DNA from 3 places in the Lelliottia sp. JS-SCA-14 genome. Region 3 is predicted to be linked to each of the others. Evidence: predicted binding sites of a transcription regulator. Region 3 holds the regulator's gene; each other region holds the start of a gene.

Region 1 (9,842 bases), 2.2 Mb from region 3:
TCAGGTGGTGCCGGATTACGAACTGCTTGGCAATAACTACGAACTGCTGTGGGAGATGCCGAATAACGACGGTTACCTGCAGCTGGTGGGCATCATGCAGAAGTTTATCGACCAGTCGATCTCTGCTAACACCAACTATGACCCGACGCGCTTCCCGTCTGGTAAAGTGCCGATGCAGCAGTTGCTCAAAGATCTCCTGACCGCCTACAAATTTGGCGTGAAAACCCTGTACTATCACAACACCCGTGACGGTGCTGAAGATGCGCAGGATGACATGGCACCTTCTATCCAGGACGATGGCTGCGAAAGCGGCGCGTGTAAGATCTAGTATTGTCTTTTGCCGGATGGCGGCGTAAACGCCTTATCCGGCCTACATAATTACAAGGTGTTGTAGGCCGGATAAGCGAAGCGCCATCCGGCATTACACTCCTACAGGACCCACATTAATGGCATATACCACCTTTTCACAGACGAAAAACGACCAGCTCAAAGAGCCGATGTTCTTCGGCCAGCCGGTCAACGTGGCACGCTACGATCAGCAAAAATATGACATCTTCGAAAAGCTGATCGAAAAGCAACTCTCCTTCTTCTGGCGTCCGGAAGAAGTGGATGTTTCCCGCGATCGTATCGACTTCCAGGCGCTGCCGGACCATGAAAAGCACATCTTCCTCAGCAACCTGAAATACCAGACGCTGCTGGACTCCATTCAGGGTCGTAGCCCGAACGTGGCGCTGCTGCCGCTGATCTCCATCCCGGAGCTGGAAACCTGGGTTGAAACCTGGGCGTTCTCCGAGACGATCCACTCGCGCTCCTACACCCACATCATCCGCAACATCGTCAACGATCCGGCGGTGGTGTTTGACGATATCGTCACCAACGAGCAGATCCAGAAACGCGCCGAGGGCATCGCCCACTACTACGACGAGCTGATCGAAATGACCAGCTACTGGCATCTGCTGGGCGAAGGCACGCACAACGTGAACGGCAAAACCGTCACCGTGAATTTGCGCGCCCTGAAAAAACAGCTGTACCTGTGCCTGATGAGCGTCAACGCGCTGGAAGCGATCCGCTTCTACGTCAGCTTTGCCTGCTCGTTTGCCTTCGCCGAGCGTAAGCTGATGGAAGGTAACGCCAAAATCATCCGTCTGATCGCCCGTGACGAAGCCCTGCATCTGACCGGTACTCAGCATATGCTGAACCTGCTGCGCAGCGGCGTGGACGATCCGGAGATGGCTGAAATCGCCGAAGAGTGCAAACAAGAGTGCTACGACTTGTTTGTGCTGGCCGCGCAGCAGGAGAAAGAGTGGGCAGATTACCTGTTCCGCGACGGTTCGATGATCGGTCTGAACAAAGACATTCTGTGCCAGTACGTGGAGTACATCACTAACATCCGCATGCAGGCGGTGGGTCTTGAGCTGCCGTTCAAAACGCGTTCTAACCCGATTCCGTGGATCAACACCTGGCTGGTGTCCGATAACGTACAGGTTGCGCCGCAGGAAGTGGAAGTGAGTTCGTACCTGGTCGGTCAGATTGATTCCGAAGTGAACACTGACGACCTGAGCGATTTCCAGCTCTGATGAGCCGCGTCACGCTAAGCCTTTCCGGCACAGAAGTGCTGTGCCGCGAAGAGCACCCTTCCCTGCTGGTGGCGCTCGAGTCGCATCAGGTTGAGGTCGAATACCAGTGTCGCGCCGGTTACTGTGGCTCCTGCCGCTGTCGTTTAGTGGCAGGCCAGGTTGACTGGCTCACGGAGCCGCTGGCATTTATCCACGAAGGGGAAATTTTGCCCTGCTGCTGCCGGGCAAAAGGCGATATCGAAATCGAAATGTAATGCCCGCTTTCTGGACTGACCCCATAAAGTTGGACAGTTCATGTTAAGCGGCTATCGGGGTCTGGGTTCGGTATTCTACCGGACTCAGACCTTTTAATTTCAGACTGATCCGCTCGTTGTTATAGTAATGGATATAGTCCTCTATCGCCTTCCTCAGTTCATTCAGATTGCTGAACCTGTTCAGGTAAAAACACTCCGATTTCAGTGTGCCGAAGAAGTTCTCCATTACCGCGTTATCCAGGCAGTTTCCCTTGCGCGACATGCTTTGTGTCATACCCTTCGCCTTTAACTTTGCCTGATAACCTGCCATTCGATATTGCCAGCCCTGATCCGTGTGCAGCAACGGTGCATCCTCCGGTTCGAGCACTGAGAATGCATCATGCAGCATCGTATTAACCATCTCCATCACCGGCCTTTCCGACAGGCTGTATGAGATAATCTCCCGGTTAAACAGATCGAGAACCGGCGACAGGTACAGCTTTTTACCCTGCACCGAGAACTCGGTAACATCCGTGACCCATTTTTCATTGGCTTTCGATGCACCGAAGTTCCGGCCCAGGATATTGGGTGCAGCCTTGCCCACCTCACCTTTCCAGGCACGATATTTCTTCACCCTTATCAGAGAGCGGAGCGACAGCTCTGCCATCAGCCGCTGCACTGTTTTATGGTTTACCAGCAACCCTAGTTTTCTCAATGAGAGCGTGATCCTGCGGTAGCCATAACGCCCTTTGTGATAGTGGTAAATCTCTCTGATTTTGTCTTTCAGCCCGGCATGCCTGTCCATTCGCTTCAGCGCATTTATATTGTGATACCACGTACTGCGGGACATGTCCGCCGCACGCAAAAGATCACTGAGCGCATACTCCAGCCTTAGCTCACTGATTATTACGGCTTTCTGCCGTTTTTCTCGCTTTGAACTAAGGCCTTCAGCTTTTTTAGGTAGGCATTCTCTGCGCGCAGGTAACGAAGTTCAGCCCGCAACTCTTCAGGAGATAACTTTTCCAGCGCAGCATCGGTAAGTGGAGGTGTTTTTTTGGGTTTTGTCATGTCCTTGCTCCGGCCAGGTTTTATGCTCAGAAGTCCTTTTTCACCTGCGTCTTTGTAGACATTCACCCAGTGCCGGACAACGGTTTCAGTGGAGATATTAAACCGTGCGGCAGCTTCGCGCATCGAAAGTTCTTCAGCGAGAACAGTGCGTACGACAGCAATCCGGAACGCCGGAGAATGGCGGTCATTTTTCCAGGTAATGCCATCAATACCGTGGAGTTGCCAGGCTCTTACCCAGCGTCGCACTGATGTTCTTTCAACCCCAAAACGTTCAGCGGTACGATGTGTTCCATCTTTTCCGGCAAGGTAGTGATTGACTACAGCTAATCTGGTTTCGAGGGAATATTTTGGCTTTGCCATAAAAAACTGCACCTTACTCAGTTGGGTGTCCAACTTTTGGGGTGCAGTCCATTCGCGGGCATTTTTTTATCCGCGTTTCTGCATCATCTCGGCATGATGACGCTTCTCGCCAATCATCACCACGATCAACAGCAACACCGCCATCACGCTGCCGCCAATCATCACCATAAAGCCACCGTCCCAGCCGAAGAAATCGACCGTGTAGCCAACAATGGCGCTGGCCGCGACCGACCCGCCGAGATAGCCAAACAGACCGGTAAAGCCCGCGGCGGTTCCTGCGGCTTTCTTCGGTGCCAGCTCCAGAGCATGCAGACCGATCAGCATCACCGGGCCGTAAATCAGGAAGCCAATCACGATCATACAGGCCATATCCACGCCTGGATTACCCGGAGGGTTGAGCCAGTAAACGACCGTCGCGATGGTCACCAGAGTCATAAAGAACACGCCCGTTGCGCCACGGTTGCCTTTGAACACTTTGTCCGACATCCAGCCGCAAATCAGCGTCCCCGGGATCCCGGCGTATTCATACAGGAAATAGGCCCACGAGGACTTATCCAGCGCGAAATGCTTCACCTCTTTCAGGTAGGTCGGCGACCAGTCGAGGATGCCGTAGCGCAGCAGATAGACAAACACGTTCGCCACCGCGATATACCACAGCAGTTTGTTTGGCAGGACGTATTTCATGAAGATCTGCTTCGCCGTCAGCTCCTCTTCATGCTGCTCGCTGTAGTCATCCGGATAGTCGTTTTTATACTCTTCAATCGGCGGCAGACCGCAGGACTGCGGCGTGTCGCGCATCAGGGCGAAGGCAATCATCGCCACCAGAATCGCGCCGAACGCCGGCATGTACAGCGCCGCTTTCCAGTCGTTAAACCACGCCATTCCCAGCAGGAACAGCAGCGGTGGAATACCGCCGCCGACGTTATGGGCGCAGTTCCACACCGACACAATCCCGCCGCGCTCTTTCTGCGACCACCAGTGAACCATGGTGCGTCCGCACGGCGGCCATCCCATCCCCTGGAACCAGCCGCAGACAAACAGCAGAACAAACATCACCGCGATGCTCGACGTCGCCCAGGGCACAAAGCCCATAAACAGCATCACCGCCGCCGCGAGGATCAGCCCCGCCGGTAAGAAGACGCGCGGGTTAGAGCGATCCGAGACGGATCCCATAATGAATTTAGAAAAACCATAGGCGATGGAAATGCCGGACAGGGCAAAACCTAAGTCACCGCGTGAAAAACCCTGCTCGACCAGGTACGGCATCGCCAGCGCGAAGTTTTTACGCACCAGGTAGTAGGCGGCATAGCCAAAGAAAATCCCGAGGAAGATTTGCCAGCGCAGGCGGCGATAGAGCGGGTCGACTTCTGCTTCTGGCAGACGCGCCCGATGCGGGGCAGGTTTGAAGATACTGAGCATAACAGCCTCCGTGGCCATGTATTGAATTGCCGGGCGTTATACATCACCCCGGCTCCAGAGAGGCGGGGATGTTAAATAATCACAACGATTGTTACTGTGAATCAACGCACGAATTGTTACAGAAATATGACACAGTGCGCAAAAAGGCGCACGGAATCACGTTTCATTTTCGTATTATGCTCGATTATGTTCGAAATCAAACAAACCCCATTTTTGATGTGGCTAAATGGTAAAAAAACGAACATGAGGGAAGACAATGACAATCCGCGATCCTCGTTACAGCGATGTGATTATCATTGGCGGCGGCGCAACGGGCGCCGGAATGGCGCGGGACTGCGCCCTGCGAGGCTTGAGCGTGACGCTCCTCGAGCGTCATGACATTGCCACCGGTGCAACCGGGCGTAACCACGGCCTGCTCCACAGCGGCGCGCGCTACGCCGTCACCGATAACGAATCCGCGCGCGAGTGCATTGCCGAAAATCAGATCCTCAAACGCATCGCCCGCCACTGCATTGAGCCGACCAGCGGCCTGTTTATCACCCTGCCCGAAGACGATCTCGCCTTTCAGCAAACCTTTATTACCGCCTGCACGGAGGCCGGGATTTCCGCCGAAGCAATCGATCCTCAGCTTGCCCGACGCATCGAACCGGCGGTAAACCCTGCGCTGCTGGGCGCGGTGAAAGTTCCCGACGGCACCGTCGACCCCTTCCGTCTGACGGCGGCCAACATGCTCGACGCCCGTGAGCACGGCGCGACCGTTCTGACCGCCCACGAAGTGACGGGGCTGATCCGCGAAGGCGACAGAGTGCGGGGCGTGCGCGTCTACGACCATCTCTACGGGGAACACAGCGCGTTGTACGCCAGCGTGGTGGTGAACGCGGCGGGGATCTGGGGCCAACGCATTGCCGAATATGCGGATCTCTCCATTCGCATGTTCCCGGCCAAAGGCTCGCTGTTGATCCTCGATCATCGCATCAACAATCACGTCATCAACCGCTGTCGCAAACCGTCTGACGCCGACATCCTGGTGCCCGGCGATACCATCTCTCTGATTGGCACCACCTCCACGCACATTGATTACAACGACATCGACAGCAACCGCGTCACCGCCGAAGAGGTGGATATCCTGCTGCGCGAGGGGGAAAAACTGGCCCCGATCATGGCGCAAACCCGCATTCTGCGCGCCTATGCCGGTGTGCGTCCGCTGGTCGCCAGCGATGACGACCCGAGCGGACGCAACGTCAGCCGCGGGATTGTTTTGCTGGATCACGCCGCGCGCGACGGGCTGGAAGGCTTTATCACCATCACCGGTGGCAAGCTGATGACCTACCGTCTGATGGCCCAGTGGGCGACGGACGCCGTGTGCCGCAAGCTGGGCAATACGCAGCCCTGCACCACCGCGGAACGTCCGCTGCCCGGTTCGCAGGAGCCGACCGAAAAAACGCTACAAAAAATCATCTCCCTGCCCGCACCGCTGCGCGGTTCAGCCATTTACCGTCACGGGGATCGCACGCCCGTCTGGCTTGGGCAAGGACGTCTCAGCCGCAGCCTGGTGTGTGAATGCGAAGCCGTCACGGCGGGGGAAGTGCAGTACGCGGTCGAAAACCTGACGGTCAATAATCTGCTCGATTTGCGTCGCCGCACCCGAGTGGGGATGGGCACCTGTCAGGGCGAGCTGTGCGCCTGCCGCGCGGCAGGTCTTCTGCAACGGTTTAACGTGACCACCTCAGCGCAATCACTGACGCAGCTCAGCGAGTTCCTCAACGAGCGCTGGAAAGGGGTGCAGCCTATCGCCTGGGGCGACGCGCTGCGCGAAAGCGAATTTACCCGCTGGGTCTATCAGGGTCTGTGCGGACTGGAAAAGGAGCAGCACGATGAAGTTTGATACGGTGATTATCGGCGGCGGTCTGGCCGGGCTGATGTGCGGTCTGAAGCTGACGCAACGCGGCCAGCGCTGCGCCATCATCACGCGCGGTCAAAGTGCGCTGCATTTTTCGTCCGGCTCGCTGGACCTGCTCGGCGCGATGGCCGACGGGTCACCCGTTCAGAATCCGCTGACGGCGCTGGAAAACCCGCAGGCCCTGCCGCCAGAACACCCTTATCGTCGGGTGGGCATCGACAATATTTCCCGTCTGGCACTGGAAACCGAAGCGCTGCTCGCGGCGTGCGGCACGCGCTTAAAGGGCAACGCCGGGCAAAACCATCAGCGCGTCACGCCGCTGGGCACCCTGCGTAGCGCGTGGCTCAGCCCGGAAGAGGTGCCTGTCGCCCCCGCGCAAACCCAGCGCGTTCGCGTCGTCGGCATTAGCGGCTTTCTTGATTTTCAGGCCCACCTCGCCGCCGCCTCGCTGCGTCATCAGGGGATCGAGGCGGACACCGTCGAAATTGAGCTGCCGGAGCTGGATGTCCTGCGCGACAACGCCAGTGAGTTTCGCGCGGTGAATATCGCCCGTCTGCTGGATAACGACGTTCACTGGACGACGCTTTACGACGCTTTAAAACCGCTGGCGCAGGACGTCGACGCGCTGTACATGCCCGCCTGCTTTGGGCTGACGGATAACCGTCTATGGCGCTGGCTCTCCGACCGCCTCCCCTGCCCGCTGCATCTCCTGCCTACGCTTCCCCCTTCCGTACCGGGAATTCGTCTCCATAATCAGCTCCAGCGTCAGTTTGTCGCCCAGGGCGGTGTGTGGATGGCGGGCGATGAGGTCAAAAAAGTGTCGCTGGAGGAAGGCAAAGCCACCGCAGTCTGGACGCGCAACCACGACGATATCCCGCTGCGCGCCCGTTTCGTGGTGCTGGCGAGCGGGAGCTTCTTCAGCAACGGCCTGCTCAGCACCCGCGAAGGCATTCGCGAGGCGGTAATGGGCCTCGACGTACGCCAGAGCGCCTCGCGCGCCGACTGGTATCAGAGCGATTTCTTTACCCCACAACCGTGGCAGCAGTTCGGGGTCATTACCGACGACTGCCTGCGTCCGCAGCTTTCCGGCGTCGCCGTCGACAATCTTTACGCCATAGGTTCGGTGCTCGGCGGTTTTGACCCGATAGCCCAGGGCTGCGGCGGCGGTGTGTGCGCCATTACCGCGCTGGCGGTAGCCGAACAGATTTGCCAGCGTGCGGGAGAACACCCATGAACGATACCCGTTTTGAAAGCTGCATCAAATGCACCCTCTGCACCACCGTCTGCCCGGTCAGCAGCGTGAACCCTCGCTATCCCGGTCCGAAACAGGCCGGGCCGGACGGCGAGCGTCTGCGCCTGAAAGATGGCGCCCTGTACGATGAGGCGCTCAAATACTGCATCAACTGTAAGCGCTGCGAGGTCGCCTGCCCGTCTGACGTCAAAATCGGCGATATCATTCAGCGCGCACGGGCGCAGTACAGCACGCAAAAACCGACCCTGCGGGATGCGATTCTGAGCCACACGGATCTGATGGGCAGCGTCTCTACCCCGTTCGCCCCGCTGGTCAATGCGGCCACCGCCCTGAAACCGGTGCGCAAGCTGCTCGACGTGGCGCTTAAAATCGATCATCACCGCAGCCTGCCGAAATACTCCCACGGCACCTTCCGCCGCTGGTATCAATCTGTCGCCGCTGAACAGGCGCAATACGCCGACCAGGCCGCGTTTTTCCACGGCTGTTACGTGAACTATAACCACCCGCAGCTGGGCAAAGATCTGGTCAGCGTACTGAATGCGATGGGCACCGGCGTGCAGTTGCTGAACAAAGAGAAGTGCTGCGGCGTGCCGCTGATTGCCAACGGCTTTACCGACAAAGCGCGCAAACAGGCCCGGCATAACGTGACTTCCCTGCGCGAAGCAATTGTCGACAAAGGCATTCCGGTGCTTGCCACTTCGTCTACCTGCACCTTCACCCTGCGCGATGAATATCCGCATCTGCTGGATGTCGATAACAGCGGCCTGCGCGAGCACATCGAGCTGGCGACGCGCTTTATCTGGCGCAAACTCGATAGCGGGCAGACGCTGCCGCTTAAGCCGTTGCCGCTAAAAGTGGTGTATCACACGCCGTGTCATATGGAGAAAATGGGCTGGGCGATCTATACGCTGGAGCTGCTGCGGCTGATTCCGGGGCTAGAGCTGACGGTGCTGGATTCGCGCTGCTGCGGGATTGCGGGAACCTACGGATTTAAGAGCGAAAACTACCCGACCTCACAGGCGATCGGTGCGCCGCTGTTCCAGCAGATTGAGGAGAGTGGCGCGGATCTGGTGGTGACCGACTGCGAGACCTGTAAATGGCAGATTGAGATGTCCACCAGCAAGCGCTGCGAGCACCCGATTTCGCTGCTGGCGAAAGCATTGCAGTGACGGGAGTCCTTTATAACAGTAGTGGAATCGTTCCGTTCACTTCATCGTCCGTCTCTTTGCGGTGAACGTGTAAAGGGCGCTCGCCGCCGCTCCCTCAACCTTCACAGCTGTCTACATGTGGCACCGGTGTGGGTCCCCGCAGAAATCGGCGAACCGGAGGCCGGATGACAAGGGCTGGACGCCAGGGATGGCGGCCAGAGGCGAAACGAGACAGGACAAAATTGCCGGGAGCAATTTTGAACAGCGCTTGCGCTGGCCCCGTAGGGGCGAGTCCCATGGATGGGACGAGTAATCACGAGTCGAGCCGACCGCAGGCAGATGGCCGGGAGGTGAGCGCAGTGCGAAGCACCGATTTCATGGCGGGGCGCGGGGATTGCAAAGGGGGCCGCGCAGCCCCCTTTGCACGTTCACAAGTTGTGAAGCCATTATATTCTGCTGAACATAAAGTGAACGGAACAACCTCTGATGCTTAACTGTCCGATACTGAGGCGCTTAGCCCCGTAAGCATCACTCAATAAACAGCGTATCCACCACATCAATCCAGCCATGATCGCTCGCAACATCTTTCCCATTAAGCCAGCGGCGCAGCATGTTCAGGGCCATCATCGCGCACACTTCCTGACGCACCGGCAGGCTGTAGCGCGTGGCACTCATTTTCACCCGCAGAGCATGGGTGCCCTGCGGCGTGGCGAGGGCAAAGTTGAGATGATCGTCTTCCAGACCCGTCACCGCCAGCGCCAGCCCGGCGAAATGATTCACCCGACGATCGGCCGTCCAGTGGGCGGTTTGCGCCAGAGTCTCTTCCTGAGACGGCACCACTTCGCTCGCCAGCAGCGCGGCGTTGGCCCGCGAGAGCTGCAGCGC
Region 2 (9,842 bases), 1.4 Mb from region 3:
ATTAACGAGATGGGCGAAGCACACATCGCGATTCAGACGGATGTTGTGCTGTCTGATAATACCAAACCTGCAACCGCAGGGACGATTGCAGCGAATGCCAACGTCCAGATTAACTTCCTGTAAGTTGATTCTCACGTTGTGAGTGAAAAGCCCGAAGAGACTTCGGGCTTTATTTCCCGTTTTAAATTCCACAAAACGGGTGGTTGTCGCTATGGATTACAGACGTTCAATCTGGACCGTGAGATCGCCGTTCACATTCCCCTCGGTAGGTCTTTGTTCCGTTCCTTTGAGAGACACGACCTGCAGGGTAATACGTTCTATATCCAGCGCCGATACAGTTTTCCTGATATCCAGGAATTTACCGTGCATATCAAATATGCCAATCCCTACGCCTTGCGCGGCGAGAGATGACGTATCGGTATTGGCTAACACCGACCCTTCACCGGCATCTGGCGTACCCACAAAACGATAAGCCATGCGATTCGCTGCCACTAATGCATAACACTCGCTGCTACCTGAAACATGCAGGTTAATTGGATTCTTCGGAATGGTATTTCCCCCCTGCCATGGCAGCGCATCCAGATCGATAGTATCTAATGCGATGGTCTGTGGGTTCATAATCACTTCGCAACCCGTCGGTCCACTGGTGGCATTCCCGGTAATCGACAGCGTGGCGGAAACATCTTCGGCCTGCGCGGCAAAGCCTGTCATCACTGATGACAGGATTAATGCAGAGTAGATAATTTTCATGGTGTTCTCGGTTATTAATCAACAACGCAGAATAGAATTCCCCCTCGATTTCACGAGGAGGGATTTATTACAGACGTTCGATCTGAATCGTCAGAGAACCCTGTACAGCACCCGCGTTCGCTGCCTGGCCTGCCAGTTTTACCATCCCCAGACCTAAATGAGCGGCACCCGTCGTCGCCGTCATTGTATCTTTGTTGATGAGCAGATTCTGGCCTGCGTTGTCATACAGCGCGATGCCGATACCGCTTGCTGCGCCTTCGCCCGTCGCCGTGTTTGCCAGGACGCTGCCCATTGAGCTGTCTGCCGTGCCGAGGAATTTGTAGGCGATTTTGCCCTGAGAAACCAGGTCTGCGCACTGCTCATCGCCATTGACGGTCAGGTCTACGGTATTCATCGGCGTCGTAGAAGTGCCCTGAGTCACCAGGGTGGAAATGTCTGCTTGCAGGTCCACAGAAGACTGACCGAGGTTAACGGTGCAAGGTGACAGAGTCGGGGTCACCGTACCAGAAATGGTCAGGTTTGCTGAGATGTCATCAGGGTTGGTAGAAGCCTGAGCTGCGCCCATCACAAACAATGCGGAGACGGCCAGTCCTAAAATTGACTTTTTCATAAATAATATCCTTATAGTGTTGTATCTGAATAAAATAGGCGAAGCCTTCTCATTTCAGAATGAAAAAAGAAACCTTCCCTATTTCGTTATAAATAATTAATTCTCAGCGTAATTTGGGCTTTCACTTTTCCTTCACTGACGGGTTGATCCGTTTTTGCATAGCGAACCGACAGCGGGACCGGGATATTCATCTGCTGCACGGGCAATGCCATATCGATGGGCTGGAACGGCGTCATCACGCTGCCGTTATAGAGCATTTCGATGCCCACGCCGGAGGCCGGGTTTTCGGGTGCGACATTTTTAAAGACGGTGACGTTTTGTGGCTCGGTAGCACCTTCGATATTGATGCTGGCCCGGGTGGTGTTCATGCACTGCAGATTCACGCCGACCGGATAATTTTGTTTTGCCGCGCTGCTGGCCAGATCCTTCACATTAATCGGCGGTAATTCGATTTGCGGCTGATCGACCAGAATTTCACAGTGGGCTCTGGCGGCTAGCACCGTCATCGCCAGGTTCACCACCAGAGAATTGTCATTCAGCGAGACCAGGGACGGCAGGCGAATGGTCATCGTGCCGCCCTGAATAATGCCGGTCTTGATCGCTTCAATGCGCAATTTAATATCATCGGTGCTGATCGACTGCGTCGGGACCTCCGAAAAAGGGGTGTTAAAAGGTAATACCCACTCTTTTTTTGCCCTCCCCGGCTGGTCATAGATAACCGTAATTCTTACACCGACGCCCGGCAGCGAAGTGCTGTAAATATGATCCCCGCTTTGCGCCGTGCTCATTCTGCCGTTCAGGATGCGCTGTACCTCACCCTGGCACGCCGGAGCGATCGCATGATGCGACCCGGTCAGCTGCGCGAGAGTTTTCTCGTTCACCGACAAAACTGTGCCCACCGGCGCGGCGCCCGCTTTGTCCGGCAATTGAACGGTTAACGGTATCGTCAGATTTAACGGCGCCTGACGCTCCTGGATCGGGCAGTCATGCGCGCGGGCGGTTAACGCAACGGCGCTTAACATCATGACGGTGGCGATTCGCCAGCAGGAAAAAGGTTTCATCGGGCGCTCCTCAGTGGCATTCGACGTTCAGGATGGCGATAGCCAGCTTCACCGACGCTTTTGTCGGGATGGCGAATGGCGCGGAGCACTGCTGTTTATCGCCCCAGCTGAAATTCACCGTGCCGCTGTCAGGGGCGGAGTTGAGGTAGGCCTGGCCCTGATCCCCGACGTACCAGGTATCGTCATTGCCCTCAATTCTTGCCCGCGCACCGAAGGGCAACGGCTGGCCTTTGTAGCTCACGTTCATCACCACTTTGCGTCCGCCGATCGCTTTGAAGCGGGCCAGCACAATGGCGTCTTTCGTCGGGATCACCTCAGAGGAGGTGCTGACAAAATCGACCTCTTTATTGCTCTGCGGATCGACCGTCATGGTGTTGCGGTGATAGGACTGGAGATCGGGCACGATGGCAAAGCCCCGGGAGTCAGTGCGAATATTCTGGTTGCTGCCCAGCTCGACATTCTCCGCACCAGGGATCGCCACCAGCGCCTGGCTACCGCTGGAGAAACGTCCCAGCGTGATACCGTCTTTGTGCGCGAGTAAGTTCCCGGAGGCGTTCCAGGAAAGGTACTGGTTGCGGTCGGCGTTATAGGTCACGTTGAATTCGCCGCGGTTGCCCTGGTAATCAATTCCTGCGGAGCCGCTTTGAGTGTCGCTTTGCCCGTTCTGCGACGCGTAAGAGACCTGGGTATTCCAGCTCAGATCCTGCCCTTCCCCCATGTGACCCGACACGCCGACCTGGTTTGTCAGATCGCCTTTCAGGCCCGTGGTGGCGCTGTAGTTGACCATCGGCTGCGTGGCCGGGAACAGATTCCCGAGCGGAACAGACAACGTGAGCGCCAGCTGTTTATCCCAGTCGGACATCCCTTCGCTACGGGTCATACTCCACGCGAGTGAAAAACTGACGCGTTGCCACGAGCCGTTCCAGCCGAGCTGCCAGGAGCGCGAGACCGAGCTGTCCTGATTCGCCGTGCGGGACAGGGTGGCAAAGAAGCTGTGTTCGTCCGTCAGGGTCTGATTGAGGGTCAGGTTGTATTCGCGTTTTAACCGCGAGTCTTCGAACAGCGTTTCTGAATCGGCCCAGTCACTGAAAGACAAATAGTTGCGGCGGTAATAGCGGTTATCCAGCTGGATCTGCGTCCCGGTTTCCGGGATGCCGTTGCGGTAGGTCAGACGCAGCATATCGCCTTTATACTCGGGCGAATTGCAGCGCTGCCCCTGGCTTTCAGTGACATCAATGGCGATGCCGCCCGCACGCTTCAGGTCAAAACCTGCGCCCAGGCTCGCCGCCTTATATTTTTCCTGATACTGGATACCGCCGTAGGTGGTGATATCCAGCGGCAGCCCCCAGGAGATCGCCGCCTGCAGTATTTCCGGGGTCTCTTCCACGCTGTTGCTGTTCGTCACATAGCGCCCCGCCGCCAGGCTGTATTTCAACTGATGCGCGCGTAAAAGTTGCGGAACGTTCGAGTAAGAGACGGTGCTGTGCGTTTCTGAACCGTCGGCTTCGGTAACGGTGACATCCAGCTTGCCGCCGTTTGAAACGGAAGACAGATCCTGGATAACGAACGGGCCTGGCGGAACCGAGCGCTGATAAATGATGTAGCCATTGCTGCGTACGGTGACCTGGGCGTTACTCTTCGCAATCCCGCGAATGAGGGGCGCAAATCCCGTTAACTGGTCAGGCTGCATATCGTCATCGGAATTAAGCTGGACCCCGCGCACCACCAGGCTGTCAAAAATATCGCCCGGTGTGCTGGCGTCGCCCAGGGTCAGCTCCCCTTTCAGGGAGCGGACGGCAGTTTCCACATAATTTGAGAGCGTCTTCCAGCCGTCGTCATTGCTGAGCGTGGCGTTATTACGATAGCGCCAGCGGCCAAGGTTAAAGCCGTTGGTCAGATTGGCAAATACCGTGTCCTGAGTGTCGCTGGTGCGATGAAGATATTGCTGCCCGGAAAGCTGGTACATGCTGATGATGGCGGGCACACCGTCGTCCCACTCCTCTTCCGGCACGCCGGTCAGCGATTCATCGCGCATCACGGTTTGCGGGAGAGAAATATCCAGCGTCAGTTTTGAAAAATCAAAATCAGCCTTCGTACCGGGAAGCTGCTCTTGCATGTCAGTGCAGGCATTTTTCACGCTATTATCCTCAGCATTCGAAGCGACCTTTTTCAAATCCACGCCGAGTTTCTGATAGGTCTGAAAAGAGAGACAGGGAACGAGTTCCTTTTTGTCATTCAGTTCAAACCTGACATCTGAAACCAGGGATGGCTTTCCGTTGACCTTAATCCGGACGCGATAAGTCCCCGCCGGCTGAACGCCCTGGCTGAGGAGACTGGTGTCATTAATCACTGTATTGCCGTTTGCCGACTGTAATAAGCCGGGGTCGAAATATTCCCCGGCAAACACTGTTTTCGAAAGCATCACAGAAACAGCCAGGCACAACTTACTGATACAGCGCATGACGTCCTGTTAGTTCATTTTCTGGGTAAAGGTTTTAGACGTTGTGCCGAAATCATTTATGGCTTCCCACTCCACGGCTGAGCCACTGGCAGGGGCATGTTTAAGCTGATAGGTTTTATCCGCAAAAGGGGCAATGACGGTATTATTGTCGACCACCGAAACCGGAATGGTTTCTTTATCGATTGAGATTTTGCTCAACACCAGATTGAACGGGGAGGCATTTTTTACCACCACCGTTTTACCGGATGCGCTCCAGCTCAGGTTTTTCACCGCCTCACCCGGATCGCCTTTTAAACCCGCCGGGCGGAAAAAGAATTTAATCCGGTTATTGATCGCCAGCACCATGCGGTTTTCAACTTTTGATTCTTGTTCATTCAGGCCGGGCACGCCTTTCACGTCAAGCCACAAAAGACTTTCGCGATCGGCAGGCAGGCCGCTGCCTAAATAGACGACACGAATCACGTTGTCGCTTTTCGGGGCCAGCCTGAACAGCGGCGGTGTGACCACGAACGGTAATTTTTTGATCTGAGAACTGTCACCTGCATCAAGCCAGGACTGAACCAGATAGGCCCGATTTTCATTGCTGTGAATAGTGACCGTCGCATCGCCCTCTTTTTCACTGTAAATCAGGCGGTCGGCGTTAAGGGTCAGGGCGCTGTGTGCAGTGCCTGATAATGTTATTAAAGCTAAAAAAGCGGCAATGCCGGACTTATTCATCTGGGTTAATCCAAAAAGAAATGCTCGCTCTGGATAACCTCGCTTGCCGCGGGGTGATGAGTAACGAGCTAATTAAACACTACAGTTGTTTTATTCAAGGTAAACTTCAAAATAATAATCTCCCTCAACGAGCGACGCTTTGGAGTTGCTGATAATAGTGATACTACCGATAGTCGATTGCAATAATCACAATTAGGTTCGAATCCAGTATTGGACAACATTTAAAAATAGAAATAGTTTAATGAAAATATCATTTAGCCGGCGCTGCATCGATATTTCACCAGGTTTTACAGTTAGAAATTATTTAATTTGGCGTTGCATCACCATAGGTCAAAAAGGCTCTAACTCCTCCCTTAGAGCCTTTAAAAATGCGGGGCTGTAAGACTTCGATTTAGTCGCTCGCCAGCGCCTGCGCGCACGCCCAGGCACTTGCCCAGGCCCACTGGAAGTTATATCCGCCCAGCCAGCCCGTCACGTCCATCACTTCACCGATGAAATAGAGCCCCGGAACCTTGCGCGCTTCCATGGTGCGGGACGAGAGTTCATCCGTGTCCACGCCGCCGAGGGTCACTTCCGCCGTGCGATAGCCTTCGGTGCCGTTCGGCTGAACGCGCCAGTTGGTCAGCGTCTCGACCAGCGCCTGCTGATCGCGCACATTGAGCTGCTTGAGCGTGACGTCAGGAATTTGCCCCAGCAGTTGCAGGCACTCGATCAAACGTTTCGGCAGCTGCATCGCCAGGGTGTTTTTCAGGCTTTGATTCGGATGCGCGGCGCGCTGTTCGTCGAGGAACGCCGCCAGATCGCAGTCCGGCACCAGATTGACGGTGACGAATTCGCCTGGCTGCCAGTAGCTGGAGATTTGCAGCACGGCGGGGCCAGAGAGACCGCGATGGGTGAACAGCAGATTTTCGCGGAACAGGGTGCCGTCTTCAGCGGTAATGGTGGACGACACCGAGACGCCGGAGAGGGTCTGGAGCTGCTCCAGCAGCGGTTTGTGCAGAGTGAACGGCACCAGACCGGCGCGGGTCGGCAGCACCTTCAGGCCAAACTGCTCGGCGATTTTATAGCCGAATGGCGTCGCGCCCAGGCCCGGCATCGACAGCCCGCCGCTGGCGATCACCAGTTTGTCGGCGCTGACCGTGTCGCCGTTCAGCTCAAGCCGGTAGCCGCTGTCGTCGCGTGAGACGCTCAGCACTTCGGTGCGCAGGCGCGTGGTGACGCCGCCCTTCTCGCACTCGGCCACCAGCATGTCGACAATCTGCTGCGCGGAGTCATCACAGAAGAGCTGGCCGAGGGTTTTTTCATGCCAGGCGATGCCGTGTTTGCCGACCAGATCGATGAAATCCCACTGGGTGTAACGCGCCAGGGCAGATTTGCAAAAATGACGGTTTTGGCTCAAATAGGCCGCGGGTTCGACATATAAATTAGTAAAGTTGCAGCGACCCCCGCCAGACATCAGGATCTTGCGGCCGGGTTTCTTGCCATTATCCAGCAACAGAACGCGACGACCCGCCTGTCCGGCCATCGCCGCACAGAACATTCCCGCCGCACCGGCGCCAATTATGACGGCATCAAACCTTTCCACATCCAAATCCTCATGTTTAACAGGCGCGAATTGTAAAGTTTCCTCTGTGGTCACACCAGCGCAAAAAACTGATATGTCAGTCATATAATTGAAATATAAAATATATTTCTTTACCAGACGTAAACAATCCAGAAGGTATATCAAAAAAAAGCTATATTTCACTTTGCCCGTTGCGCATTTGTCCTGGATAATGCGCCGCGTTCATGTCCTCCAAAATGGCGTAACGTCCTATGCTACATTTGTTTGCTGGTCTGGATTTACATACCGGGCTTTTACTATTGCTTGCTCTGGCATTTGTGCTGTTTTACGAAGCTATCAATGGCTTCCACGACACTGCGAACGCAGTCGCAACGGTTATCTACACTCGCGCAATGCGATCGCAAGTTGCGGTTGTTATGGCGGCTGTCTTTAACTTCTTTGGTGTTCTACTTGGTGGCCTAAGCGTAGCCTATGCCATCGTTCACATGCTGCCTACAGACCTGCTTCTGAATATGAGTTCAGCGCACGGTCTCGCGATGGTATTTTCCATGCTGCTTGCTGCGATTATCTGGAACCTCGGTACCTGGTATTTCGGCCTGCCTGCATCCAGTTCTCACACGCTGATCGGCGCGATTATCGGTATCGGGTTAACCAACGCCCTGATGACCGGCACGTCTGTCGTTGACGCGCTGAACATCCCTAAAGTGATGGGGATCTTCGGCTCTCTGATTATCTCCCCTATCGTGGGCCTGGTCGTTGCAGGTGGATTGATTTTCATCCTGCGTCGTTACTGGAGCGGAACCAAAAAACGCGCCCGTATTCACCTGACTCCCGCAGAACGTGAAAAGAAAGATGGCAAGAAAAAGCCTCCGTTCTGGACGCGTATCGCTCTGATTCTTTCCGCTATCGGCGTCGCCTTCTCTCACGGCGCAAACGACGGTCAGAAAGGCATTGGCCTGGTCATGCTGGTCCTGATTGGTGTCGCTCCGGCAGGGTTCGTGGTCAACATGAACGCCACCGGATACGAAATCACCCGTACCCGTGATGCAGTAAACAACGTCGAAACGTACTTCCAGCAGCACCCTGAACTGCTGAAACGCGTGACCGGTGTTGATCAGCTGATTCCTTCTCCGGAACCGGGTGCGACCACCGCTCCGGGCGAGTTCCACTGCCACCCGGCAAACGCGATCAACGCGCTGGAACGTGCTAAAGGCATGCTGAGCGATATCGAAAGCTACGACAAACTGTCCGTTGAACAACGTGGTCAGCTGCGTCGCATCATGCTGTGCATCTCTGATGTGACCGATAAAGTCGCGAAGCAGCCAGATGTGAACAACGATGACCAGCGTCTGCTGAAGAAACTGAAAGGCGATATGCTCAATACTATTGAGTACGCGCCAATCTGGATCATCATGGCCGTTGCACTGGCACTGGGTATCGGGACAATGATTGGCTGGCGTCGTGTGGCGACCACCATCGGCGAGAAGATTGGTAAGAAAGGCATGACGTATGCGCAGGGTATGTCCGCGCAGATGACCGCTGCCGTTTCTATCGGTCTGGCGAGTTACACCGGTATGCCGGTTTCAACGACCCACGTTCTGTCATCTTCGGTTGCCGGTACGATGATTGTTGATGGCGGCGGTTTGCAGCGTAAAACCGTGACCAACATCCTGATGGCCTGGGTGTTCACCCTCCCGGCGTCGATTCTGCTTTCGGGCGGCCTGTACTGGCTGTCGCTGAAACTGATTTAATGCAGGATAAGCAATGAAAAAGCGGGTCAGGAAACTGACCCGCTTTTTTTTGGCTCAATGCCAGAGCGCTAACGCCACCATGCTCACCACCACCAGCCCGCACAGGGCGCTGGTCAGAATGAACTGGCGACGCAGACGCTCACAGCGACGGATAAACTCGTCGTCATGGTGATCGCGATAGCGCTGGGCGTAGATGTACCACACCAGACGCATCTGTTTGCTGGGCTGTCCATGCGACGTGAAGAAGCCTCCACCATCCACATACTGATAAAGCAACGGATCGCAACCTCGAAGTACCACTAATAGCGCACGTAACGATGAGAAATAGCGCGCCATATTCACTATGCAAACCACACATAACGCCCAAAACAATGCGACGGTGCTAATCATACTTCCTCCCCGGCGTCCGCCCACGAAGCGAGACTTCTGGACAACCGCACCCCAATGCCCTGACAGACAGATCAGTGAAAGAATGACGAAAGTCGATCGGGTTCACGTTTTAATATCCGAACGGCTCATTAAATAGTGTAGGAGATCCGTTAATTTTTTTGCCACAAGGTTAATCGTTATCAACACCAAAGCTTGAAAAATTTGTTGAACTGGGCCGTAATGAAGGCAGAAAGGCGACGGCTTACCTGATAGTCATCGATAACTTAAGGAAGGAGTAACACTATGGCTTACAAACACATTCTCATCGCGGTAGACCTCTCCCCGGAGAGCAAAGTGCTGGTTGATAAAGCGGTATCCATGGCACGCCCATACAACGCGAAAGTTTCTTTGATTCACGTTGATGTGAATTACTCCGATCTCTACACCGGTCTTATCGACGTTAACCTTGGCGATATGCAAAAACGCATCTCCGAAGAGACGCACCACGCGCTGTCTGAGCTCTCCACCAACGCCGGCTATCCGATTACTGAAACCTTAA
Region 3 (9,842 bases):
GACGTGTGGTGTTCTCGCGCAGTTGATGCGCCAGTCGCTGTAATTGTTCCTGCAAAGTCTGCACATCCAGATCCTCCGGAAGTGCTTCCGGTTGCCGTCCCTGGTGTTCCAGGAACTGCTGATCCGCCTGTGCTGCCAGCGCGGAAGATTGCTGGAGCTGCTGTTCCAGCGTGTGCCTGAGCTGTTCCAGCTTGCGCACGGTGTCGCCATCGAGCAGCGCCGCGAGGAACGCTTCTTCACTGGCAAAACTGCTCTCATGAAGTGCGGCAGCAAATTGAGTTTGCAGCTGGGCCAGCCGTTCGCGGTCGCTCTGCTCCTGCTGTTGCAGGGTGGTGAGCTGGCTTTGCAGAGAGATACAGTCGCTGTGGATCTCACGCCAGTTGTCCGGTACCGGCTCGTCTGCGGTTTCCTCTTCCGATGGCGGAAGGGTTTCAAGCAGCGGTTTCAGTGCGTTGATACGTTCCTGAAGCGCCGAGAGCTGCTTCTGTTTTTCCTGCCAGTCGTGAGCCTCGCTTTCGCGCTGCATCAGCCACGCGTTTTCCTCGCCGTCTTCTGGGGTGTTCAGTCCGAGCGGGGTTAACGTGCTCAGCAACGACTGGCGCTGCGCCTCGATCTGCTGCCCAAGCTGTTGAACCTGCTGTTCCAGCTCGTTGAGCTGATTTTGCAGCACCTGGCGCTGGCTGAGCTGATACAGCTGGCGCTCGTACTGCTCCTGTTCATCCAGCCAGGCGGCGATATCGTCCTGAATCGTCAGGCTGACGTTCAGGGGGGCGCACACCGTCTGCCACTCTTGAGTGAGCGCTTGCTCCTCCTGAGTGAGCGACAGGGTTTCTGCGGCGTCGCGTTCACGCTGGGTGACCAGGGCATTCAACTGCCCGCGCACCAGTTGTCCCTCTTCTTCGAGGCGCTTCACTTCGGCATGCAGTTCGTCGCGGCGACGCTGGTTGGCGCTGAGCTCCAGGGCCTGATACTGCGCCACGGCAGGGTGTTCCTTTGCGCCGCACAGCGGGCAGGGTTTTCCCGCTTCCAGGCTGGCGCGATGCGCTTCCAGACCCTTGATTAATGCTTCCTGCTCGCAAAGGGTTTTCAGATCCAGGTAGTGCTGGTTTTTCTCTTTGTACTGCTGACGGCGCGCGGCCAGGGTTTGCTCAAGCCCCGTCTGGGTAGCCTGATCTTTTTCCTGCGCGTCACGTGTCTGTTTCAACCGTTTTTGCAGAGGCTGATAGCGGGCCTGTAGCGTCGCCAGACGTTGACGCGCCGGGCGATACTGCACCTGCTGCTCGAGCGCCTGCGCCGTCTCATCCGCAGACAACGTCAGGGAGCTCGGCGGCAGCGTGGCCAGTTTTTGCTGGAACTCGGCAAGGCGCTTACTCAGGGTTGCGGATTGTGATTTGTCCCGCTGCTGCTGAGCAAACAGCGCCCGCCAGCCGCCGATGTGCTGGCTCCACTGTTCGAAGCGGCGATGTTCCTCCAGCCAGAGGGCGACCTCTTTGTGTCGGGACTGGAGCTGCGCGTCATCCCGCATTGCGCCGTTGCGGATCCGCGCCCGCTGGGCCTTGCGCGACAGTAAGCGAGTGTTTACTTCAGTAATCTGCTGCTGGGTGCGGGTGAGCGTGGCGGCCTGCTCCTGCTGTCGGTCCCAAAGCGGTCGCAGGGCCAGCGCAGGCTGGGCCTGCTGCAGTTTTGCCAGCTCAGGCTGGGCGTCGGTTTGCGCCTGGATGGCCTGCTGATGCGCGGAATGGGCACGCTGCTGTTCGCGTAAGAGTTCATCGCGGCGCGTCAGCCATTGATGCTGAACCTGACGTTGTTGCTGTTCACTCAGCAGCGTTTTCTCTTCGTCAGTCAGTGCTTGCAAACCCTGTTGCAGCTGCTGTTGCTGTTCTTCGCTCAGGAGTACCACGCCTGCGGCCTGGGCTTCACGCATCTCCAGTTCGGTTCGCGCCGTTTTATGCTTCTCAAACACCATGGCGGAGATTTGTCCGTAGATTTCCGTGCCGGTCAGCTCCTCCAGCAGCTCGGCGCGCTCTTTCGGTTTGGCGTTCAAAAACGCCGCAAACTGGCCCTGGGACAGCAGCATTGAGCGGGTAAAACGGCCATAATCCAGACCGGTCAGCGAGGCGGTGAGATCGAGTTTATCTTTCACCTTATCGGCGAGGATTTTGCCGTCTTCGCACTGGGCCAGTTCCACGCGCGGTGCCTGTAAGTTCCCGTCCGGCTGGTTGCGGGCGCGGTTTTGGCTCCAGAATGCGCGATAGGCCACGCCTTTGACCTCAAATTCTACCTCGGCCAGGCACTCCGCCGTGTCGCGGGTCATCAGATCGTTTTGCGACTGCGACACCGTGTTCAGGCGCGGCGTCTCGTGATACAGCGCGAGGCAGATGGCGTCGAGCAGGGTGGTTTTTCCCGCCCCGGTCGCGCCGGTGATGGCGAATAATCCGTTGCTGGCAAAGGGTTCGGCGGTGAAGTCGATTTTCCATTCGCCCTTCAGGGAGTTGAGGTTTTTCAGACGCAGGCTGAGAATTTTCATGCGTTGTGTTCCTCGTCATGCAGCGCGTGCAGGGTATGGGTGAAAAGCTCGTTAAGCCGGGCGCGCTGCGCATCGTCAATCTCCTCCTGCGCCAGGCGGCGTTCAAACACCTCTTCGACTTTTAACTCGCTGAGGGTTTCGCGTTGCGCACTTAACAGAATTTTCTCGCGCTGTTCGCGGCTGCGGCGTACCAGTAATACTTCAACCGGCAGCTCTTCTGTCAGGGTCTGGATTTTGCGCTGCATGTCGTGCAGATATTCGTCGGTGCTGATTTCGATATCCAGCCAGACGGGGGGGGATTGTTCCACGTCGCGCCACTGTTCAAGCTGCGCGGCAATGGCGGCGAGATTGCCCTTGAGCATCGCCAGCGGCTGCGTCACCGGAACCGTGAGCGTCTCGACGGCGCTCAGTTTGCCGTCGGTAAAACTCACCAGATGGACGCTTTTGCCTTTACCGGTTTCATCAAAGCTGAGGGAGATTGGCGAGCCGCAGTAGCGAATATGCTCGCACCCGCCGATGACCTGTGCGCGGTGAATGTGCCCGAGGGCAATATAGTCGGCAGGCGGGAAATTTTGCGCCGGGAAGGCATCGAGCGTACCGATATAAATCTCGCGCACCGCGTCACTTTTGCTGGCCCCGACGGTGGTCAGATGCCCGGTAGCGATGACCGGCAGCGCCGCATCACCGCGCAGTGCGCAGGCGTCGGCATATTGCTGCTGATAATAATCGGTGATCGCCAGTAACAGATGCTGCTGCTTTTCGCCGCCGGAAAGCCCGGCCTGGCTTTGAACGATATCGCGTGGGCGCAGGAAGGGGATTGGGCAGAGCACCGCGCCCGGCGTCCCGTCGCGTTTTTTCAGGATTTGTGGGGCATGCCCGGCGTTTGCCACTACAGTGGTATTCAGAAAAGCGAGAATGTCCCGGGATTCGTTGAGCGTGGCGACGGAGTCGTGGTTGCCCGCGACAATCACCAGATGACAGCCCGTCTGCTGCAGATTCACCACGAAGCGGTTGTAGAGTTCTCGCGCATAGCTCGGCGGCGATCCGGTGTCAAAAATATCCCCGGCGACGATGATGGCGTCCACCTCCTGCTCCTGCGCGGTCTCCAGCAGCCAGTTCAGGAAGGCCTCATGTTCGGCGGCGCGACTTTTACTGTAAAAATTTTGACCCAGATGCCAGTCCGAGGTGTGAAGTATGCGCATAGCAGATCCGTATCCGTGGCAAAAAAGAGTGGAGGGGATTATAAGCTTTCAGGGACGAGAAAATAACCGCTGTAATAAAACAACAGTTTGCCATTCATGGTGGTAATGTTTTTCATAAATCTGTCATAAATCTGACGCATAATGGTGCCGCATTCCAAACTAATACATTAATAAGACAGGGCAAAGTATGGCGAGACGTATTCTGGTCGTAGAAGATGAAGCTCCGATTCGCGAAATGGTGTGCTTCGTGCTCGAACAAAATGGCTTCCAGCCGGTTGAGGCGGAAGATTATGACAGCGCGGTGAATCAACTGAACGAACCCTGGCCCGATTTGATTCTGCTTGACTGGATGTTGCCCGGCGGTTCTGGCCTGCAATTTATCAAGCACATTAAACGCGAAGCGATGACCCGCGATATCCCGGTGGTCATGCTGACGGCGCGCGGTGAAGAAGAGGATCGCGTGCGCGGTCTGGAGACCGGCGCGGATGATTACATCACCAAGCCGTTCTCGCCGAAAGAGCTGGTGGCGCGTATCAAAGCCGTGATGCGCCGTATTTCACCGATGGCGGTGGAAGAGGTGATCGAAATGCAGGGGTTAAGCCTCGATCCGACCTCACATCGGGTGATGACCGGCGAAAACCCGCTGGATATGGGCCCGACAGAATTCAAACTTTTGCACTTCTTTATGACCCACCCGGAACGTGTTTACAGCCGCGAACAGTTGCTGAATAACGTCTGGGGGACTAACGTCTATGTCGAAGACAGAACGGTAGATGTACATATTCGCCGCTTGCGTAAAGCGCTGGAACACAGCGGCCACGATCGTATGGTGCAGACGGTCCGCGGTACGGGTTATCGTTTTTCGACCCGTTTCTGAACAATGACAGGAGTGTGACGCGTGCTGGAACGTCTGTCATGGAAAAGGCTCGTTTTTGAACTGATCTTATGTTGTATTCCCGCCGCCATTTTGGGGGCGATTTTTGGTCATCTGCCGTGGTTTTTACTGGCGGCAGTGACTGGGCTACTGGTCTGGCATTTCTGGAATTTACTGCGTCTTTCCTGGTGGCTATGGGTGGATCGCAGCATGACGCCGCCGCCGGGTAGCGGCAGCTGGGAGCCGCTGTTGTACGGCTTACATCAGATGCAAATGCGTAATAAAAAGCGTCGTCGCGAGCTGGGAAGCCTGATCAAACGGTTTCGCAGCGGGGCGGAGTCGCTGCCGGATGCCGTCATTCTGACCACCGAAGAAGGGACCATTTTCTGGTGTAACGGACTGGCACAACAGCTGCTCGGACTGCGCTGGCCGGACGATAACGGTCAAAATATTCTGAACCTCCTGCGTTACCCCGAATTCACCCACTACCTGAAAAAACGTGACTTTACGCGCCCGCACAATCTGGTGCTGAACAATGGTCGTCATCTTGAGATCCGCGTGATGCCGTACAGCGATCAGCAGTGGCTGATGGTGGCGCGCGATGTGACCCAGATGCACCAGCTTGAAGGGGCTCGGCGAAACTTCTTCGCCAACGTCAGCCATGAGCTGCGCACACCGCTGACGGTGCTGCAGGGCTATCTCGAAATGATGCAGGAGCAGACGCTCGAGGGTGCGCCGCGCGAGAAAGCGCTGCACACCATGCGCGAGCAAACGCATCGCATGGAAGGGCTGGTGAAACAGCTGCTGACGCTGTCGAAAATCGAAGCCGCGCCGACGCTGGCGCTAAACGAAACCATCGACGTGCCGATGATGCTGCGGGTGGTAGAGCGCGAAGCGCAGACCCTGAGCCACAAAAAGCATCAGTTCACCTTTGAACTGGACAGCACTCTGAAGGTGCTGGGCAGCGAAGACGAGCTGCGCAGTGCGATTTCGAACCTGGTCTACAACGCGGTGAATCATACGCCTGAGGGGACGCACATTACCGTGCGCTGGCAGCACGTCCCGACGGGCGCGGAGTTCAGCGTGGAGGACAACGGGCCGGGGATTGGGCCGGAGCATATTCCGCGTCTGACCGAGCGTTTCTATCGCGTGGACAAAGCGCGCTCGCGGCAGACAGGCGGAAGCGGCCTGGGGCTGGCGATTGTGAAGCACGCTGTGAATCATCACGACAGTCGCCTCGATATTCAGAGCACGCCGGGGAAAGGCACGCGATTCAGTTTTGTCATTCCGGAACGTTTGATTGCCAAAAAAAGCGCCTGACAGGGCGCGTGTCAGCCTTCCTTTCCACAGGCCAGCGATTGCTGGCCTGTTTGCTTTGCAGTCAAGCGAAACGCGAATGAATTTTATACGGTTGTTGCTTTTTTGTTCGCATGATTAGCCATGAGTTTTTCTTAACCTTAGAGGATTGTTCTGGTCTCAATTTTCATGCTGGCATATTGTTCTGGTTTTCAGATCGCTCCTTGCCTTTAAACGTTATAAGCGTTTAAATTGCGCCCCATACAGTGTCATACCAACTGTATTTGCGTGGTAAATCGAAAAACTATTCTTCGCCACGGCATGACGGGAGCATATCCCGCTGAAATTGAGTAAATTTTCCGCTGTATCGTCCCATTTGGGATGGCGAAAATCTCAACGTTTTCAACACCACATCCACAGGCAGTAAGGTTCTATGACCCATCATTTAAAATCGCGTGACATCATCGCGCTGGGCTTTATGACTTTTGCGCTGTTCGTCGGCGCAGGTAACATCATTTTTCCTCCTATGGTTGGCCTGCAGGCGGGTGAACACGTCTGGACGGCGGCTATTGGCTTCCTGATTACCGCTGTGGGCCTGCCGGTGCTGACCGTGGTCGCGCTGGCGAAAGTCGGCGGCGGCGTGGATAGCCTCAGCACCCCGATCGGTAAAGTGGCGGGTATTCTGCTGGCGACGGTCTGCTATCTGGCAGTCGGTCCGCTGTTCGCGACTCCACGTACCGCAACGGTCTCCTTTGAAGTCGGGATTGCACCGCTCACCGGCGACGGCGCGCTGCCGCTGCTGATCTACAGCCTGGTCTACTTCGCACTGGTGATTCTGGTCTCCCTCTATCCGGGCAAACTGCTGGATACCGTGGGTAACTTCCTTGCACCAATGAAAATTCTGGCGCTGATCGTGCTGGCCGTGGCGGCAGTTATGTGGCCTGCCGGTCCTATCAGCGAATCGCTGGACGCCTACAAAACGGCGGCCTTCTCGAACGGATTTGTAAACGGCTATCTGACCATGGACACCATGGGCGCGATGGTCTTTGGTATCGTTATCGTCAACGCCGCGCGTTCTCGCGGGGTGACCGAAGCGCGTCTTCTGACCCGCTACACCATCTGGGCTGGCCTGATGGCCGGTGTCGGTCTGACGCTGCTGTATCTGGCGCTGTTCCGCCTGGGTTCTGATAGCGCGACCCTGGTCGATCAAAATGCTAACGGTGCAGCCATTCTGCATGCTTACGTGCAGCACACCTTCGGCGGTGCGGGTAGCTTCCTGCTGGCGGTACTGATTTTCCTGGCCTGTCTGGTGACCGCGGTTGGCCTGACCTGCGCCTGTGCCGAGTTCTTCGCTCAGTACGTTCCGCTCTCCTATCGCACGCTGGTGTTCATCCTCGGCGGCTTCTCGATGGCGGTTTCTAACCTCGGTCTGAGCCACCTGATTCAGGTCTCCATTCCGGTGCTGACCGCGATCTATCCGCCGTGCATCGTGCTGGTGGTGCTGAGCTTTACCCGTCCGTGGTGGAACAATTCCTCGCGAATTATTGCCCCAACGATGTTTATCAGCCTGCTTTTTGGTATCCTTGACGGGATTAAAGCATCCGCCTTCAGTGGGATCCTGCCTGACTGGACACAGCGTCTGCCGCTGTCAGAGCAAGGCCTGGCCTGGTTAATGCCGACCGTTGTTGCGATGGTTCTGGCGATTATCTGGGACCGTGCAGCAGGGCGTCAGGTCACTTCCAGCGCGCATTAATCAACGACAAATTGTGTAACCACGGGGCTTATGGCCCCGTGGTTTTTTGTTTTTTTCGAGTTGAATGGCAAGATTTAAATGGAAAGCACGAACAAACTAAAACGTGGGCTAAGCACCCGCCACATCCGCTTTATGGCGCTTGGCTCGGCAATCGGGACAGGCCTTTTTTATGGCTCGGCAGATGCCATTAAAATGGCCGGACCCAGCGTCCTGCTGGCGTACATCATCGGCGGCGTCGCGGCCTATATCATCATGCGCGCGCTGGGCGAGATGTCGGTACACAATCCATCCGCGAGTTCTTTCTCGCGCTACGCCCAGGAAAACCTCGGCCCGCTGGCGGGCTACATCACCGGCTGGACCTACTGCTTTGAAATCCTGATCGTGGCGATTGCCGACGTGACGGCGTTTGGCATCTACATGGGCGTCTGGTTCCCGCTGGTGCCGCACTGGATATGGGTGCTGAGCGTGGTGCTGATCATCTGCGCCGTCAACCTGATGAGCGTGAAGGTGTTCGGTGAGCTGGAGTTCTGGTTCTCCTTCTTCAAAGTCGCGACCATCATCATCATGATTGTGGCGGGTTTTGGCATCATCATCTGGGGGATTGGCAACGGCGGGCAACCGACCGGGATCCATAACCTGTGGAGCAACGGCGGGTTCTTCAGCAACGGCTGGCTCGGCATGGTGATGTCGCTGCAGATGGTGATGTTCGCCTACGGCGGTATCGAAATCATCGGCATCACCGCGGGTGAAGCCAAAGACCCGGAGAAGTCTATTCCGCGCGCCATCAACTCCGTGCCGATGCGTATCCTGGTGTTCTATGTGGGCACCCTGTTCGTGATTATGTCCATCTACCCGTGGAACCAGGTGGGGACCAACGGCAGCCCGTTCGTGCTGACCTTCCAGCACTTAGGCATCGCGTTTGCCGCCAGTATCCTTAACTTTGTGGTGCTGACCGCCTCCTTCTCCGCCATTAACAGCGACGTCTTCGGCGTAGGCCGTATGCTGCACGGCATGGTGGAGCAGGGGAACGCGCCGAAAGTATTCGCCAAAACCTCGCGTCGCGGCACGCCGTGGGTGACGGTGATGGTGATGACCGTCGCGCTGCTGCTCTCGGTCTATCTGAACTACATCATGCCGGAAAACGTCTTCCTGGTGATTGCGTCGCTCGCCACCTTTGCGACGGTCTGGGTGTGGATCATGATCCTGGTGTCGCAGATTGCGTTCCGTCGTCGTCTGCCGCCGGAAGAGGTGAAAGCGCTGAAGTTCAAAGTACCGGGCGGTGTTCCGACCACGGTCGTCGGGCTGATCTTCCTGGTCTTTATTATCGGCCTGATTGGCTACCATCCGGACACGCGTATCTCCCTGTACGTGGGCTTCGCGTGGATCGCGCTGCTGCTGGTGGGCTGGGTGTTTAAACGCCGCCGCGAGCGTCAGTTGGCTGAAGCGCAGTAATTAAACCATCGCCCGGTGGCGGCGTTGCCTTACCGGGCCTACGGTTTTGTAGGCCCGTGCAAGCGAAGCGCCGCCGGGCAAAATGCCTCCTCCCTCCACCTCCTCCCCCAATAAACCTTTTCATGATGAGTTATCCTCCACTACGCTGTGGCAAGGTGGCCTCAATTTCATCAAAGGGGATACGTGATGTTGAACGCCTGGCACCTTCCGGTTGCCCCATTTGTTAAGCAAAACAAAGACCATTTAGTCATAACGCTGTGGCTGACGGGAGAAAATCAGCCGGAGCGCGTGATGCTGCGCGCCGAAGTGGATAACGAAGAGACGACGCTGAAGATGCACAAGCAGCGCACGCAGCCGCAGCCGGGCGTCACCGCCTGGCGGGCGAGTATCGATCTCTCTCAGGGCCAGGCGCGCCGTCGCTACAGCTTTAAGCTGCTGTGGAATAACCGCCAGCTGTGGTTCACGCCGCAGGGCTTTAGCCGTTTTCCACCCGCGCGGCTGGAGCAGTTTGCCGTCGATTACCCGGACCACGGCCCGCAGTGGGTCAACGATCAGGTCTTCTACCAGATCTTCCCCGATCGCTTTGCCCGAAGCCAGCAACGCACGGTCGACCAGGATCAGGTCTATTATCACCACGCGGCGGGCCACGACATTATCCGTAAAACCTGGGACGAACCGCTGACGGCGCAGGCGGGCGGTTCGACGTTTTACGGCGGCGATCTGGATGGGATCAGCGAA

What was found. Region 3 encodes PhoB, which activates phosphate uptake and scavenging genes when phosphate is short. Its sites were predicted from a motif close to CTGTCATAAAACTGNCNNAT; they were not measured.
Region 1: glpT (glycerol-3-phosphate transporter) is a predicted target of PhoB. The motif match lies at 4,771-4,790, and genes of this name have one in related genera.
Region 2: pitA (inorganic phosphate transporter PitA) is a predicted target of PhoB. The motif match lies at 7,262-7,281, and genes of this name have one in related genera.

What each region holds. Positions count from the first base shown of each region.
Region 1 is NZ_CP141606.1:3,279,592-3,289,433, forward strand. Features, by position in the region: gene nrdA (class 1a ribonucleoside-diphosphate reductase subunit alpha) at 1-328, shown strand, start outside; gene nrdB (class Ia ribonucleoside-diphosphate reductase subunit beta) at 447-1,577, shown strand; gene yfaE (class I ribonucleotide reductase maintenance protein YfaE) at 1,577-1,831, shown strand; one part of gene U9O48_RS15305 (IS3 family transposase) at 1,875-2,761, opposite strand; one part of gene U9O48_RS15305 (IS3 family transposase) at 2,761-3,238, opposite strand; gene glpT (glycerol-3-phosphate transporter) at 3,305-4,657, opposite strand; gene glpA (anaerobic glycerol-3-phosphate dehydrogenase subunit A) at 4,914-6,542, shown strand; gene glpB (glycerol-3-phosphate dehydrogenase subunit GlpB) at 6,532-7,791, shown strand; gene glpC (anaerobic glycerol-3-phosphate dehydrogenase subunit GlpC) at 7,788-8,978, shown strand; gene U9O48_RS15330 (nicotinamide mononucleotide deamidase-related protein YfaY) at 9,486-9,842, opposite strand, start outside.
Region 2 is NZ_CP141606.1:4,582,252-4,592,093, forward strand. Features, by position in the region: gene U9O48_RS21475 (fimbrial protein) at 1-123, shown strand, start outside; gene U9O48_RS21480 (fimbrial protein) at 217-750, opposite strand; gene U9O48_RS21485 (fimbrial protein) at 818-1,360, opposite strand; gene U9O48_RS21490 (fimbrial protein) at 1,447-2,421, opposite strand; gene U9O48_RS21495 (fimbria/pilus outer membrane usher protein) at 2,432-4,882, opposite strand; gene U9O48_RS21500 (molecular chaperone) at 4,892-5,599, opposite strand; gene U9O48_RS21505 (NAD(P)/FAD-dependent oxidoreductase) at 5,991-7,184, opposite strand; gene pitA (inorganic phosphate transporter PitA) at 7,415-8,914, shown strand; gene uspB (universal stress protein UspB) at 8,969-9,304, opposite strand; gene uspA (universal stress protein UspA) at 9,587-9,842, shown strand, end outside.
Region 3 is NZ_CP141606.1:1,090,138-1,099,979, forward strand. Features, by position in the region: gene sbcC (exonuclease subunit SbcC) at 1-2,527, opposite strand, end outside; gene sbcD (exonuclease subunit SbcD) at 2,524-3,729, opposite strand; gene phoB (phosphate response regulator transcription factor PhoB) at 3,917-4,606, shown strand; gene phoR (phosphate regulon sensor histidine kinase PhoR) at 4,628-5,923, shown strand; gene brnQ (branched-chain amino acid transporter carrier protein BrnQ) at 6,333-7,652, shown strand; gene proY (proline-specific permease ProY) at 7,731-9,104, shown strand; gene malZ (maltodextrin glucosidase) at 9,291-9,842, shown strand, end outside.